4 regions of the Paenibacillus sp. J31P190 genome follow, and region 2 is predicted to be linked to each of the others. Evidence: riboswitches for the same ligand, from Rfam matches in the RefSeq annotation. Region 2 holds a riboswitch; each other region holds the start of a gene.
What was found. Region 2 has a riboswitch for cyclic di-GMP ahead of AC58U0_RS35115 (putative bifunctional diguanylate cyclase/phosphodiesterase). Riboswitches for the same ligand answer to the same signal wherever they lie in the genome.
Positions count from the first base shown of each region.

Region 1: it holds a riboswitch for cyclic di-GMP, as region 2 does, so the genes downstream of both, AC58U0_RS08045 (hypothetical protein) here and AC58U0_RS35115 (putative bifunctional diguanylate cyclase/phosphodiesterase) in region 2, are expected to answer to the same signal.
Region 3: it holds a riboswitch for cyclic di-GMP, as region 2 does, so the genes downstream of both, AC58U0_RS24965 (PilZ domain-containing protein) here and AC58U0_RS35115 (putative bifunctional diguanylate cyclase/phosphodiesterase) in region 2, are expected to answer to the same signal.
Region 4: it holds a riboswitch for cyclic di-GMP, as region 2 does, so the genes downstream of both, AC58U0_RS11225 (response regulator) here and AC58U0_RS35115 (putative bifunctional diguanylate cyclase/phosphodiesterase) in region 2, are expected to answer to the same signal.

Region 1 is NZ_JCAUAS010000003.1:212,017-215,140, reverse strand. It holds gene AC58U0_RS08050 (MDR family MFS transporter) at 322-1,545, shown strand; cyclic di-GMP riboswitch class I at 1,655-1,748, shown strand; gene AC58U0_RS08045 (hypothetical protein) at 1,851-2,156, shown strand; gene AC58U0_RS08040 (exopolyphosphatase) at 2,292-3,124, shown strand, end outside.
Region 2 is NZ_JCAUAS010000040.1:31,847-34,970, reverse strand. It holds gene AC58U0_RS35125 (GNAT family N-acetyltransferase) at 1-186, opposite strand, end outside; gene AC58U0_RS35120 (HAD family hydrolase) at 215-865, opposite strand; cyclic di-GMP riboswitch class I at 1,070-1,163, shown strand; gene AC58U0_RS35115 (putative bifunctional diguanylate cyclase/phosphodiesterase) at 1,226-3,007, shown strand; gene AC58U0_RS35110 (MFS transporter) at 3,030-3,124, opposite strand, start outside.
Region 3 is NZ_JCAUAS010000016.1:165,165-168,288, reverse strand. It holds gene AC58U0_RS24985 (helix-turn-helix domain-containing protein) at 1-250, shown strand, start outside; tRNA gene AC58U0_RS24980 (tRNA-Arg) at 277-350, opposite strand; gene AC58U0_RS24975 (DUF1697 domain-containing protein) at 397-879, shown strand; gene tadA (tRNA adenosine(34) deaminase TadA) at 892-1,329, opposite strand; cyclic di-GMP riboswitch class I at 1,609-1,696, shown strand; gene AC58U0_RS24965 (PilZ domain-containing protein) at 1,799-2,533, shown strand; gene ychF (redox-regulated ATPase YchF) at 2,612-3,124, shown strand, end outside.
Region 4 is NZ_JCAUAS010000004.1:361,757-364,880, reverse strand. It holds gene AC58U0_RS11235 (ABC transporter substrate-binding protein) at 1-20, opposite strand, end outside; gene AC58U0_RS11230 (hypothetical protein) at 281-628, opposite strand; cyclic di-GMP riboswitch class I at 962-1,050, shown strand; gene AC58U0_RS11225 (response regulator) at 1,180-1,542, shown strand; gene AC58U0_RS11220 (HD-GYP domain-containing protein) at 1,653-2,567, shown strand; gene AC58U0_RS11215 (winged helix-turn-helix transcriptional regulator) at 2,885-3,124, opposite strand, start outside.

The DNA of each region.
Region 1 (3,124 bases), on a different contig from region 2:
TATGCAGAAGCTGCAAAAACTACATCAAAATTAACCGATCCAGACTCAAACGCCAGTTTTGGTATGAATTTGATATACAAAATGCATCATCACTCTTCCCATGAGTCGCTATTAACAAATTTTGATGTACTTTTTGCATCAATGTTTGTCGCGAAGCAACCCCAACAACCCCAACCTTCCTGCCACGAACCGTATCCCATTCCACAGATTCAAATTTAGAACAAATTGGAGACACATATCGTCATTTTTCGTGTATAATTGGAATTCGGTGTCGTTTTCTTTGACCTTCGGTAAATTAAATAGCGATAGGAGCCCTTTCAAATGAATCGGTTACGTGGTTTTATAAGTTCTTATCATCCGATTGTACATACGTTAATTCTTGGAACCGTTATGGCCAGGGCTGCGTCCTCCATGAGTTTGCCTTTTCTCGCGATTTATTTAGCCAGACATACGTCGATGAGTGCAGTGATGATCGGAATTGTCATCGGAATGGGTTCTTTGGCTGGTACCGTAGGCGGTTTTATAGGCGGCACCTTATCGGACCGATTCGGAAGGCGCATTATTATGCTAGCTGCTCTTTTCGGCTGGGCGTTCGTGTTTTTAGGCTTCGGCATGGTTAAATTACCAATCCTGTTTATGCTGCTCAATATGCTGAACGGCTTGTGCCGATCCTTTTATGAGCCCGTGTCGCAGGCGTTGATGGCAGACCTGACAGAACCTGCGAAGAGACTTAAAGTGTTTTCGATGCGGTATATGGCCATCAATGTTGGTGTTGCTGTTGGACCACTTTTGGGTGCTTTTTTCGCTACGATGAATGGTGCGCTGCCTTTTCTTATTACAGGTATCATTTATTTTATTTATGCGGTTACCCTATACGCGCTGCTTATCGCTTTTGGCATCAAGAAAATCGAGGGTGAGAAAAAATCTTCGGTTACCTTTGGTTCTGCTTTGCGAGTAATTCGCAGTGATATGACTTTTCGCTTGTATATCCTTGGCGGTATTATTGGAGCTATCGGTTACTCACAGGTGATGGTGACACTTTCGCAATATTTGGAGATCAACTTTGTAGACGGTGTGAAATTGTTTGCGATCTTAATGAGTGTGAATGCGATCGTGGTTATTGCCATGCAGATTCCGCTTACTCGTTGGGCAGAAAAGTACACGCCCCTTACTGCAATTATAGTTGGCAACCTAATGTTTGCGTTAGGGGATGTCGGCTTTGCATTTTCCCACTCGCTGGTATGGCTTATTATTTCGATGGGGATTTTCACCTTTGGCGAGATTCTCAATTACCCCGCTGCTAATATGTTGATTGACAAATTAGCTCCCGAGCATATGCGTGGCACATATTTTGGCGCTCAAACATTAACGAACATAGGCCATTTTATCGGACCTTGGGTAGGTGGATTCTTGCTCGTTTCTTATGGTGGAAATACGTTGTATGTTCTTATGGCTGTTCTTACGATTACGGGATCCATTTTCTATTGGAGAGGCGCGAATCGTCAAATGTTGCTGAAAAATTCGTCGAAAAAAGAAATTTTTTGAAAAATAATGCAAAATTAGTTCTTTGGAACTATTCGATTTAGATACGACTTCCCGTATCCTTGAGAGTATAGTATTTATTACTCGTAACTCTCATTCATTCTGTAAGACATCTCGACAAAGGCAAAGCTGGCGAAAGCCAGTGACGCAAAGCTAAAGGGGCTTCCTTGTCCTGCAACCGGACACGCAGCCAGCCAGCCGCCGAACGATTGGGTATCAACATCAGAACCCCTCCGATCGGTTCACTATGGTGGGGTTTTTCTCTGTCATAACAAATTTATGTAAGAATAAAAGGAGGATCCAGCAGCATGCAGTCTGAAGGAATACTACAAGAAGAACAAAAAGTGACTTCGCTATGTGGTAATCATGTTGCCCGTTTGGTGCCTTCCTCGGATGGACCAAAGCTCATGATTAATCGGGAAGAATACGCGTTAAATGAGGCTTGTTGGGATGTTGAAATGTTTCACGGGAGAAACAATAGCATCTTGATTTTCTACTGGAAGGGCGAAGTTAAGCTTTCTGTAAAAATGCCGCCGATGTCGCAAATTGAAGCATTTTTGACTAGGCTTTATCAATGTTTATCATCCAAATTAAGAACGGTACAGCCTATCTAGGCGTACCGTTTTTTTATTGCCAGTTGAAAGGGATTTATAAAGACAAAATCATTGTCACAAATTGACACTAGCTGATATAATGAATGTCAGAGATTTAAGTAGTGCTTAGGAACTATTATTAGGGGGATACATAGCATGAGATTAATCACACGTTCGGATTTTGATGGTTTAGTATGCGCGATGCTTTTCAAAAAGCTAAACATGGTGGATGAAATGAAATTCGTCCATCCCAAAGATATGCAGGACGGTTTGATTGAGGTTTCAGAAAACGATATTTTGGCCAATGTCCCTTATGTAGCGGGTTGTGGCTTGTGGTTCGATCATCATTCCAGTGAACTTGAACGGATGGGCGAAAAGGTTGAATTCAAAGGGGAAACCCGAATCGCGCCAAGTGCGGCACGTGTTGTATATGATTACTATGGAGGGCGGGAAACCTTCGGCGATATCGATGATATTATGCGAGGGGTGGATAAAGCGGATTCGGCACAGTTCAGCAAGGAAGATATTTTGAATCCAAGCGGATGGGATTTATTATCTTTTATCATGGATGCTCGAACGGGTTTAGGGCGTTATCGCGATTATCGGATCAGTAACTATCAATTGATGGAAGACCTTGTGGAGCACTGTGCAACGATGTCCGTTCATGAGATTATGGAATTGCCGGATGTGAAAGAGCGTGTGGCGCGATATTTCGAACTAGATGCCTTATATCGTGATATGCTTCAAACCTATACACGGACGGAAGGCAATGTGATTATTACTGACCTTCGTGATGTGGAAACCATCTATCCAGGGAACCGTTTCATGGTATATGCCCTTTATCCAGAGCAAAATATCTCGATTTGGGTTGTCGATGGCCGAAACAAACAAAACTGCGTCTTTGCTTGTGGACATAGCATTGTGAATCGCTCGTCGAAAACGAATATTGGTAACTTGATGCTTCAAAATGGTGGAGGCGGTCATCATGC
Region 2 (3,124 bases):
ACTGAGTTCAAAGCCGATAATGCCCACCATGATACCTTCGGATTCATACCCAAACAACCATAGATTAGCATCATTTTCATAACGCTCAAGTACAGGTTGCAACGCCTCCGGATCGGGGAAAACGCTGTAACTCAGCAGTTCTTGTATATCATTATCGTTTAGTCGGGATTTAACATTCACTAACATCTTTATTCACTACTTTCGTATTTGTTATCTACACATAATCTAACAACTTAAGCAAGCTGTCAATATGAGCTACAGGGGTGATTCCCTTCTCCTTCATCAGATGTCCGCTCAGCCCGTAGCTGATAAAGGGAACTCCTGCATCTACGGACGCTCTGCCATCTATCCACGAATCTCCGATTGATATCCATTCGCTCTCAAGAATGTGCGGAAAATGTTGCTTAGCGGCTAAGTATCCAGATGGAGATGGTTTCATCGCTTCCATTTGCTCTCTTCCGATGATCAAATCAAAGTATGGATGAATTCCCGTTGTTTCCAGCGCTTGTACCGCTGCCTTGTATGAATTATTTGTCACAATAACCAGGACATATCCCGTCATTAAAGCTTTCAGGAGCTCGGAAACATGGGATTCCAGTCCTGCTCCTTCCATGCCGATTAGCTCATGTTGAACGACCATATGCATCACTTCTGTATAGGACTCTTCAGACATCCCTTTCGCTTTCACATACTCAATCATGGTTGATGTGGTATGCTCTTGAATCGGAAAACCATCTGGCAATAAATCATGCTCAATAAGGTAGTCCGCCACTTGCTTTTTCATCATTTGGAAATTAATCCTAGACCTCAGCAGTGTATTATCCATATCAAAAATAATGCCTCGAACATGGCTTGATTTAATCATATAACCTCACCTATCCATCTTTAGAACTATAAAAAATTAAGAAATTAGCATTATAAATTATTCTTAGTTGAATTCGACATAATTCGCTAATTATATGCAAATACCGCTATGGACACGTCATTTTCAACTAATTATAATGAGGCGTAATAACTGGTATTTAAGTTTATACATCAATAATTAGTGCCTTTTGAACTACATAGATGGAATCGTTAAAAGCAAACCATTGGAAACAATGCGACGCAAAGCCATGACCTAAGGCATCCCTAATTGGGATTGCTATGGACGACAGGTTACCGAGTCAAGGAGTTCATCCTTTCATTCGGGATGGGCTTTTTTATTTATACGAAATGAGGTTGATTCATGCACCATACGCTAACAGATAATTATCCAATTTACCTCATGCTGCTAACGTTCATTATTTCAATAACAGCTCTTTACTTATCCTTTAATAACAAAAAAGCACTCCAAGCTTCCCTATTAGAGTCTGCTATCGATTGTATCATGATGTTTAATTCAAGTGGGAGGATCATTGCGTTTAATCCTGCAGCAGAAGCCATTTTTGGTTACGAACGCAAAGAAGCTCTAGGGCTAACGTTAATCGATTTTCTTTTTGAAAAAGATGGCCAGGAGACGACCTTCTTAAATCTGCTATTCACAGCTAAAGATGAATCGATTATCGGTAAGCGAACCGAATTGAAAGCATTTCGATCGGATGGCAGCGTATTTCCGGCGGAAATAACGATTACGAGTACTCCGTATAAAGGAAGGCATGTTTATACAGCTTATCTCCGTGATCTGACTGAAAAAAAGAAGTCCGAGGAAATGATACAACAGCTAGCCTATTTTGATCTTTTGACAGGTTTACCGAATCGCAACCAGTTCAATCAGCTTTTCCATGATGTGTTAAACAAAGCCAAACAACATAATCAAAGCTTAGCTCTACTCTTCCTTGATGTAAATCGGTTTAAACTCATTAACGATACCTTAGGCCACCATTTAGGAGATCTGGTGCTGCAAAAGTTCTCCGCACTGCTCTCGGAAAGCTTGTTTGCGCAAAGCATTGTTTCCAGGCTAAGTGGCGATGAATTTGTGATTTTGTACCCATACGGGAATCGGGAGTCAGCAGCTGTGCAAGCGGAGAAAATCATTCGACAACTGGAAGCTCCTTTCCAAATCGACGGTCGAAATGTTTTTGTTTCCACTAGTATCGGTATCTCTTTGTATCCAATCGATGGAGAAGATCCGGAGGTTTTACTGAAAAATGCTGATCAAGCGATGTATTTGGCCAAAGACCTCGGTGGAAACCATTATCATTTTTATGAACAGGAAATGAGTGTCATCTATTCGAGGAGAAGCGCATGTGAGCAATCACTCCGGACAGCTATAGAACATAATGAGCTCTACCTCATGTACCAACCCAAATTCCATATTCCTACTGGCGAAATAATCGGGGTAGAAGCTTTACTAAGGTGGGATAGCCATGCGTTAGGAAACGTCTCGCCGAAGGAATTTATTCCTATTGCTGAAGAATCCGGACAAATTATTGCAATCGGAAAATGGGTTTTACAAACAGCCTGTTTACAAATGAAAAAATGGCAAGCTGCGGGCATGGTGCCTGTTCCTATTGCAGTGAATATATCCGCTGTCCAGTTTCATCAAGAAGATTTGGTGACAATGATTCTCGAGATTCTGCATCAAAATGAGCTGGGAGCACAGTATTTAGAACTCGAAATGACCGAAAGCATATCGATGAATAAAGACCTCAGCTGCATGGAAAAGCTTTATGCTTTAAAGCGTAAGGGAGTTAAAATCTCTATCGATCATTTCGGAACTGGTTATTCTTCTTTAAGTTATTTACATAAATCTCCAGTGGATACGTTGAAAATAGATAAATCGATCGTTCATGAAATCTCAACTTATCATTCTGAATCTTCAATCATTGAAGCTATTATGGCCATCTCACATAGTTTAAAAATGAGTGTCATTGCCGTAGGTGTAGAAACTCATGAACAGCTCAATCTTCTAGAAAGATTTGGTTGTGAAAATATACAAGGATACTTATTCTCAGTTCCACTTACAGCTGAGCTATTTGAAAAGAGTTATGTTTTCCATGATACAAATGCTAGTCCAAATGCTTTATGAAAAAAAAGCCAGAATGCGGAGGTTACTCCGTCTTCTGGCTTTTCAGATTGGGCGCCGAACGAATAGCAAACGGCATGGCCAATGAAAGTAAGCTTGCCAAAAGTCCAAACACGAACA
Region 3 (3,124 bases), on a different contig from region 2:
AACGTCCTACGCGCTGAGTAAAGCTTTCAAGCAAATCAATGGCATGAACTTTATCGATTACTTGATTTCGCTGCGCATGGACAAGGCAAAGAAGCTGCTTGTCGGTACGGATTTGAAGGTAAACGAGATTGCGGAGCAGATCGGCTATCAGCCTTCGTATTTTATTCGACTGTTCCGAAAGTATGAGGATATGACACCGGGTCAGTATAGAGATAAAATAAATAGCATAAAAAAAGAGTCACCTGTTTGAGGTGGCTCTTTTTGGTGTTTCGTATACGCGCCCGAGATGATTCGAACATCCGGCCTACAGTTTAGGAAACTGTTGCTCTATCCTGCTGAGCTACGGGCGCATGGCAAGAATTATGATAGCACGAAGGCTTTCGTGGCGCAACCTTAATGGCGGATTTGAAAAAGACACTTGAAGCGGCGGGACTAACTAAGGTGCAAACGTATTTGCAGAGCGGAAATGTCTTGTTCATCTCGGAGGAAGCGGTAGAACCGCTGCGCCAGCGTATCGAGCAGGAGATTAGCAAAGCCGTAGGCGTTTCACCTACCGTCATTTTGCGTACGATAGAGGAGCTGGCACAGATTCTTGCGACTTGTCCATATGAAGTGGATGCTTTATTAGAAGGCGAAACGATACAGATTTCTGTTCTATCGGAAGATCCTCCGCAGCAAACCTCCGACGTCTTGTCCAAAGGAATAAGTGATGCGGATGAATTCCAGATCAATGGGCGCGAAATTTATTTTCTATTTCGTCAAAGCGTTCTGGATTCGAAACTAGCGAGCAATATTCAGAAACTTGGGGATACGGCAACAACACGAAATTGGAATACGATGAACAAACTAGCTGAGTTGGCAACGGCCATGAAGAATTAGATGACGGAACTTCTAAGCTTTACCGCGTAATTTACGGAAAAATTGGGTCAGCATCGTCGAACACTCTTCTTGTAAGACCCCGCTAACGACATCGACACGGTGATTGAACCGGTCCTCCTGCAGCAAATTCATGAGCGTTCCGGCGCAGCCAGCCTTCGGATCAATGGTGCCGTAGATGACCTCCGGAATCCGCGATTGCACAATCGCGCCCGCACACATCGGGCAAGGCTCTAGGGTGACATAGAGCTGGCAATCCAAAAGCCGCCAGGCCCCCAGATGCTCGCTCGCTTGTTTGATGGCGATCATTTCGGCATGAGCGAGAGGATCTAGGGTTGTTTCACGCAAATTGTAGCCGCGGCCAATGATTTGACCTTGATGGACAACGACCGCTCCAATCGGTACTTCTCGGATGGCTTCGGCTTTAAGAGCCTCTTGAATGGCTTCTTTCATCCAGGGGATATGTTCATCCACAGGGGAACACCTCGCTAATATATTTTTATCCACATGTGCATAACAATCGAACATTCATTCCGTTGTTAACAACCTGTGGATAGGTTTGTGGATAACTTAAAAAGCTGTGGATATTTAATCTATCTAACATTACATACAACAAAAAGAACAGCTATGCAAGGAATTTTGTTGATAATAGCAACTACGCTAGGTATAATGATAGATATTAGTAGGTCTTTTAGACCATATAGTACGTGATAGGTAAAAATAAATAGCAAGGTTCGACAAAGGCAAACTTGTTGAAAAGCAAGGACGCAAAGCTGAGGGTCTACGGTTCCATTGGAACTATGGCAGCCTAGTTACCGAAAATCGATGCTTTTTTTGATTGAGGTAATAGGCTGCTCCTACCTAAGGGGCGGTCTATTTTTATATAGGGAATAACTTGAGTAAGGAAGAGGTGCTGATTATAATGGCCAACGGGTATAACGTCATGAAATATTACGGAAGTAAGGAGGGGTATGACGCTGATGTGCTAATCGATAGCAAGGCTGTGTTGGGAAAGGACGATTTCGTAGCCACAGGTGTACTAACCTATGCTCTTGGAGATATCATTGAGGTGGAATTGCCGGAATACGATGTCTTCCAACTTGGTGATAAAGCGAAAATGACGGTTTATACCAAATCCGGCTTGTTTGTGATGAATACAACCGTTGTTGCCAAAGAATTCGGCTCCGTCATTGTCATTAATCCACCTGAAAATCGTAAGAAATTCGCAGAAAAAAGGGAATTCCCACGCGTGGATGTGAAACATACAGGTCTCCTATTCGGACTTCAGGATATGAATAAAAGAAATAAACATCAATTTGAAAACCCGCTTGGTATCTCAATCAAAAATATATCCATCAACGGACTAGGATTTACCATTAATGATAATTCTATGATTGATAAGATCGTTCAAAAACATTCCCAACTTGAGGTCGAGCTGGATTTGGGCTTTACGATCCCTTGTTCGATGGAAATTGTAAGAAAAGAAAAGGTTGAAAATGGTTTTTATTACGGGGCTAGTTATATCGACATTCCGCAGGAAAAAACCAATGCTTTAAGGGGTTTTATCCTTACGAATCAGATCGAAACTTACTTCGTACAGAAGCGGGAAGAGCAATTTAAAAAAGCGACGGAAAAAAAGTCTGCGGCGAATCGATAGCCTTCAGGCTTTTTTTTGCGTTCCAAGTGCTATATAATAAGAAGGATGATTTTCGAAAATTAAGGAGTTGTAACTACAATGGCTTTGAAAGCAGGTATCGTCGGTCTACCGAACGTAGGAAAATCGACATTGTTTAATGCAATTACACAGGCGGGAGCAGAATCTGCGAATTATCCGTTTTGTACGATCGATCCGAATGTTGGGGTAGTTGAAGTACCAGACGAGAGATTGCAGAAGCTGGTAGAGATTGTTGTGCCTAAGAGCATTGTCCCGACAGCCTTTGAATTCGTTGATATTGCTGGTTTGGTAAAAGGTGCGAGCAAAGGTGAAGGGCTTGGAAATAAATTTTTGGCACACATTCGTGAAGTGGATGCCATTGTGCATGTTGTACGTTGTTTTGAAGATGATAATATTACCCACGTTTCCGGTAAAGTGGATCCAATCGGCGATATCGAAACGATTAATCTTGAATTAATTTTGGCCGATATTGAGTCGGTAGAGAAGAAGATCGAGCGTTCGCGCAAAAACCTCAAAGGCGGCGACAAGAAAGTTGTTGCTGAAGTGGAGTGTTTAGAGCGTATTAAAGAAGCG
Region 4 (3,124 bases), on a different contig from region 2:
ACCATTTTTTGTCTCATCATTCATCGTCCTCCCAAGTTTTATCATGTATGATTTTAATGCGTGAATCCCCTGTTAAATTTTCACTAGTATTCTTCGTGACCCCAGAAATATGCGCGTTTTGCCTTAAATCCAGCTATACAAAAAAAAAGAAAAGTACCCTTGATAGAAAGAAGCTTCTAATCAAGAGCACTTTTCATTGTAAACAATGTAAAGTGACATCCATTGGTATACATGTGGTTTCCTCTTAAGATAAATCAAAAGAGAACACCGCCCGACAAAACTATTCGGTTTGTTTAAGAATAATGTTCGTTATTGCCCATTGCGTCGGCGGATCATAGTCCCTTAATACCGCATCCATGGATAAGCCAAGTTCTTGCTCCAGCCTGTCCCGGATTCTCTTCTTGTATATAGAGGACATATAAAAATCGACTTCGTGTTTGAGCGTTGGCGCCTCGCCTTCCAATGCGGTTGAACGCGGAGAACGGCGATGCTTGGCATGAAAAGTAATAATGTTCTGATCAATGGAAACCTTCAGCAGTGTTGTGCCAAACCCGAACAACTCTTTGGAGATTTCGTTATAGAGGTGACACAGCTTCTTCTTGTATTCATTAGAATCTAGTTGTGGCATGGAATCACCTTCAAGATCAATTATCAATCCTTATGCATGTAAATCTAACTTAATAATACATAGGATTTCAGAATTAATCAAGAGAATCGTTCGTCTTTCTCACTGAAATCGGGCATAATTTACCTACATCACATCTAAATGATCCAATTTCCCGAATGTCTTACAAATTTTGCTTGATATTAGTGACGAATACACGTTAAAAAATCTCGGGCAGCATAAATCTAACTTGGTTAACACAATCAAGGGCTGCTTAAAGATCACCTTTAATACTAGTACTTTATTCCTACTAAAAAGAGTGCTATAATTTAACAAATGAATAGTAATTCTTCTGCTATACGATAAGAGCAAAGCTAATGAAAATTAGTGACGCAAAGCTAAAGGAGCTAAGGCGAAATACTTCGCTATGCTTGCCAGTTACCGAAGGAAGGGACATATCTACAACTCCCCTTATTCTTCTAATAAGGGGAGTTTTCCTTATGTAACGAATTATGGCAGCCATCTATTACAGTAAAAAGCTAGGTAGAAAGTCCCCCTGAAAGGTGATAATTAAAATGGCGAGACTAATGGTTGTAGATGATTCTATCTTTATGCGATTGATGATTAAGAACATCCTCTTAGAATTAGGGCATGAAATTGTAGCCGAAGCCTCGAATGGACTTGAGGCAATCTCTCTTTTTTTACAGCATTCACCTGACATGATTACGTTGGATATAACAATGCCCGAGATGGATGGAATTACTGCATTAAAGGAAATAAAAAGTTACAACAACGATTCAAAGATAATAATGGTATCGGCAATGGGGCAACAATCCTTTGTTATTGAAGCCATTACCCTTGGCGCAAGAGATTTTATTGTGAAGCCTTTTGATAAAGAGAGGGTAGCAGAAGCTGTAAAAAAGGTACTGAATACGTGAATGCCCACAGAGCTCTCCACCTAATGCCTCTCCAATCCACTTTTCAGACCCACGCATTAGAAAAAAACCTTAGCAAATCACAAAACTGAAACAGTTAGGCGGAATTTCCCATGCATTTACGATCTAAAGAAAGAGTAATCACATATTTTAGCCGTGATTATGTATTTCGATACGGATTCATTCTAACTCTACTAATGATGACGGTTTTACATGTATTTATTTTTCCAGAGTTTGATATATATGCTTTCTATCTTCTATCTGTTATATTCTTGGGCATCGGATTTTCGAAAAAACCGCTGGTCTTTCTAATCATTCTTTGTACTATGGTAGTTTTGTTGAGGTCCTATGTAGAATTCAAACAATTCCCTCCGATGGATTCTTTCATTTCTCTCTGGTGTGTGTATGTGATCATGACCCTTATTGCGGCAAGGATGGAAAATAATTATCAGAACAAGAGAAAAGTCACTTTTGACTTGATCTCAGCTCTAACGAAATCCTTAGATTCCAGAGATACATACACAGCGAGACATTCTGAGAAAGTAGCTAGTTATGCTTTAAAAATCGCTAAAGAGATGAAACTTTCAAGCGAGCAATGTGATGCCATTTATGTTGGCGGATTACTTCATGATATAGGTAAAATCGGTGTACCCGAATATATACTTTCAAATACAGGACGATTATCGGATGAGGATTTCAAAGTTATTCAAAAACACCCGGTCATCGGCTATGAAACAATTAAACATATAACTGAATTCAACAAAAACGGAATATTGGATATTGTTCTATATCATCATGAAAAATATGATGGAACAGGGTACCCACAAGGTTTAAAAGGCGAAGAAATCCCTTTATACGCTCGCATCATGGCTATTGCAGATTCTTATGATGCCATGACATCTACACGTGTTTATAGGGAACCTCTGAATAAAGAATTAGCTATTAACGAAATAAGCAAAAATAGAGGTTTACATTTCGATTCACATATAGCTGATCTCTTTATAGGGATATTAAATAGGGAAAAATAAGATTGGTGCAATCCTAAAAAATGGGCTGTTTCAATATGAAAACCAGAATTTGCTGAGGGGGAACGTCGATGTGCTATTTGGACGAAAACCCCCAGAAATCATGAGGAAGAGGAACGTCGATGCGTTATTTCGCTGTTTTTTGCCTCCGGATCATTCATTTTGATCAAATAACGCACTAACGTTCCGCTAAATAAAGTTCGGGTGACTTTCCTTTGGAGTCGAAGAAAACAAAAAAATGAGAAGGCATAACCTTGCCTTCTCATTTTTTTGTTTTCTGTGCTCCTAACTGAATTCATTTACATTTGAGACAGTATCTTTTATAAATTTAATCCAAATCTCTTTAATTCAACAAAAATACGTTCCAATCTCTTTCCTTTTTCCGTTAACGTATATTCAACACGAGGGGGAACTTCGGGAAACACTTTCCTTTCCAATACCCCGTGTTCCTCTAGTACCTTAAGACGGAGCGAGAGCGTTTTTGGACTAATGCCATCCATTGATTTCAACAAGTCGCTGAATCGCAGTGTACCTTCGATAAGAAGGTCCCGAATGATTAA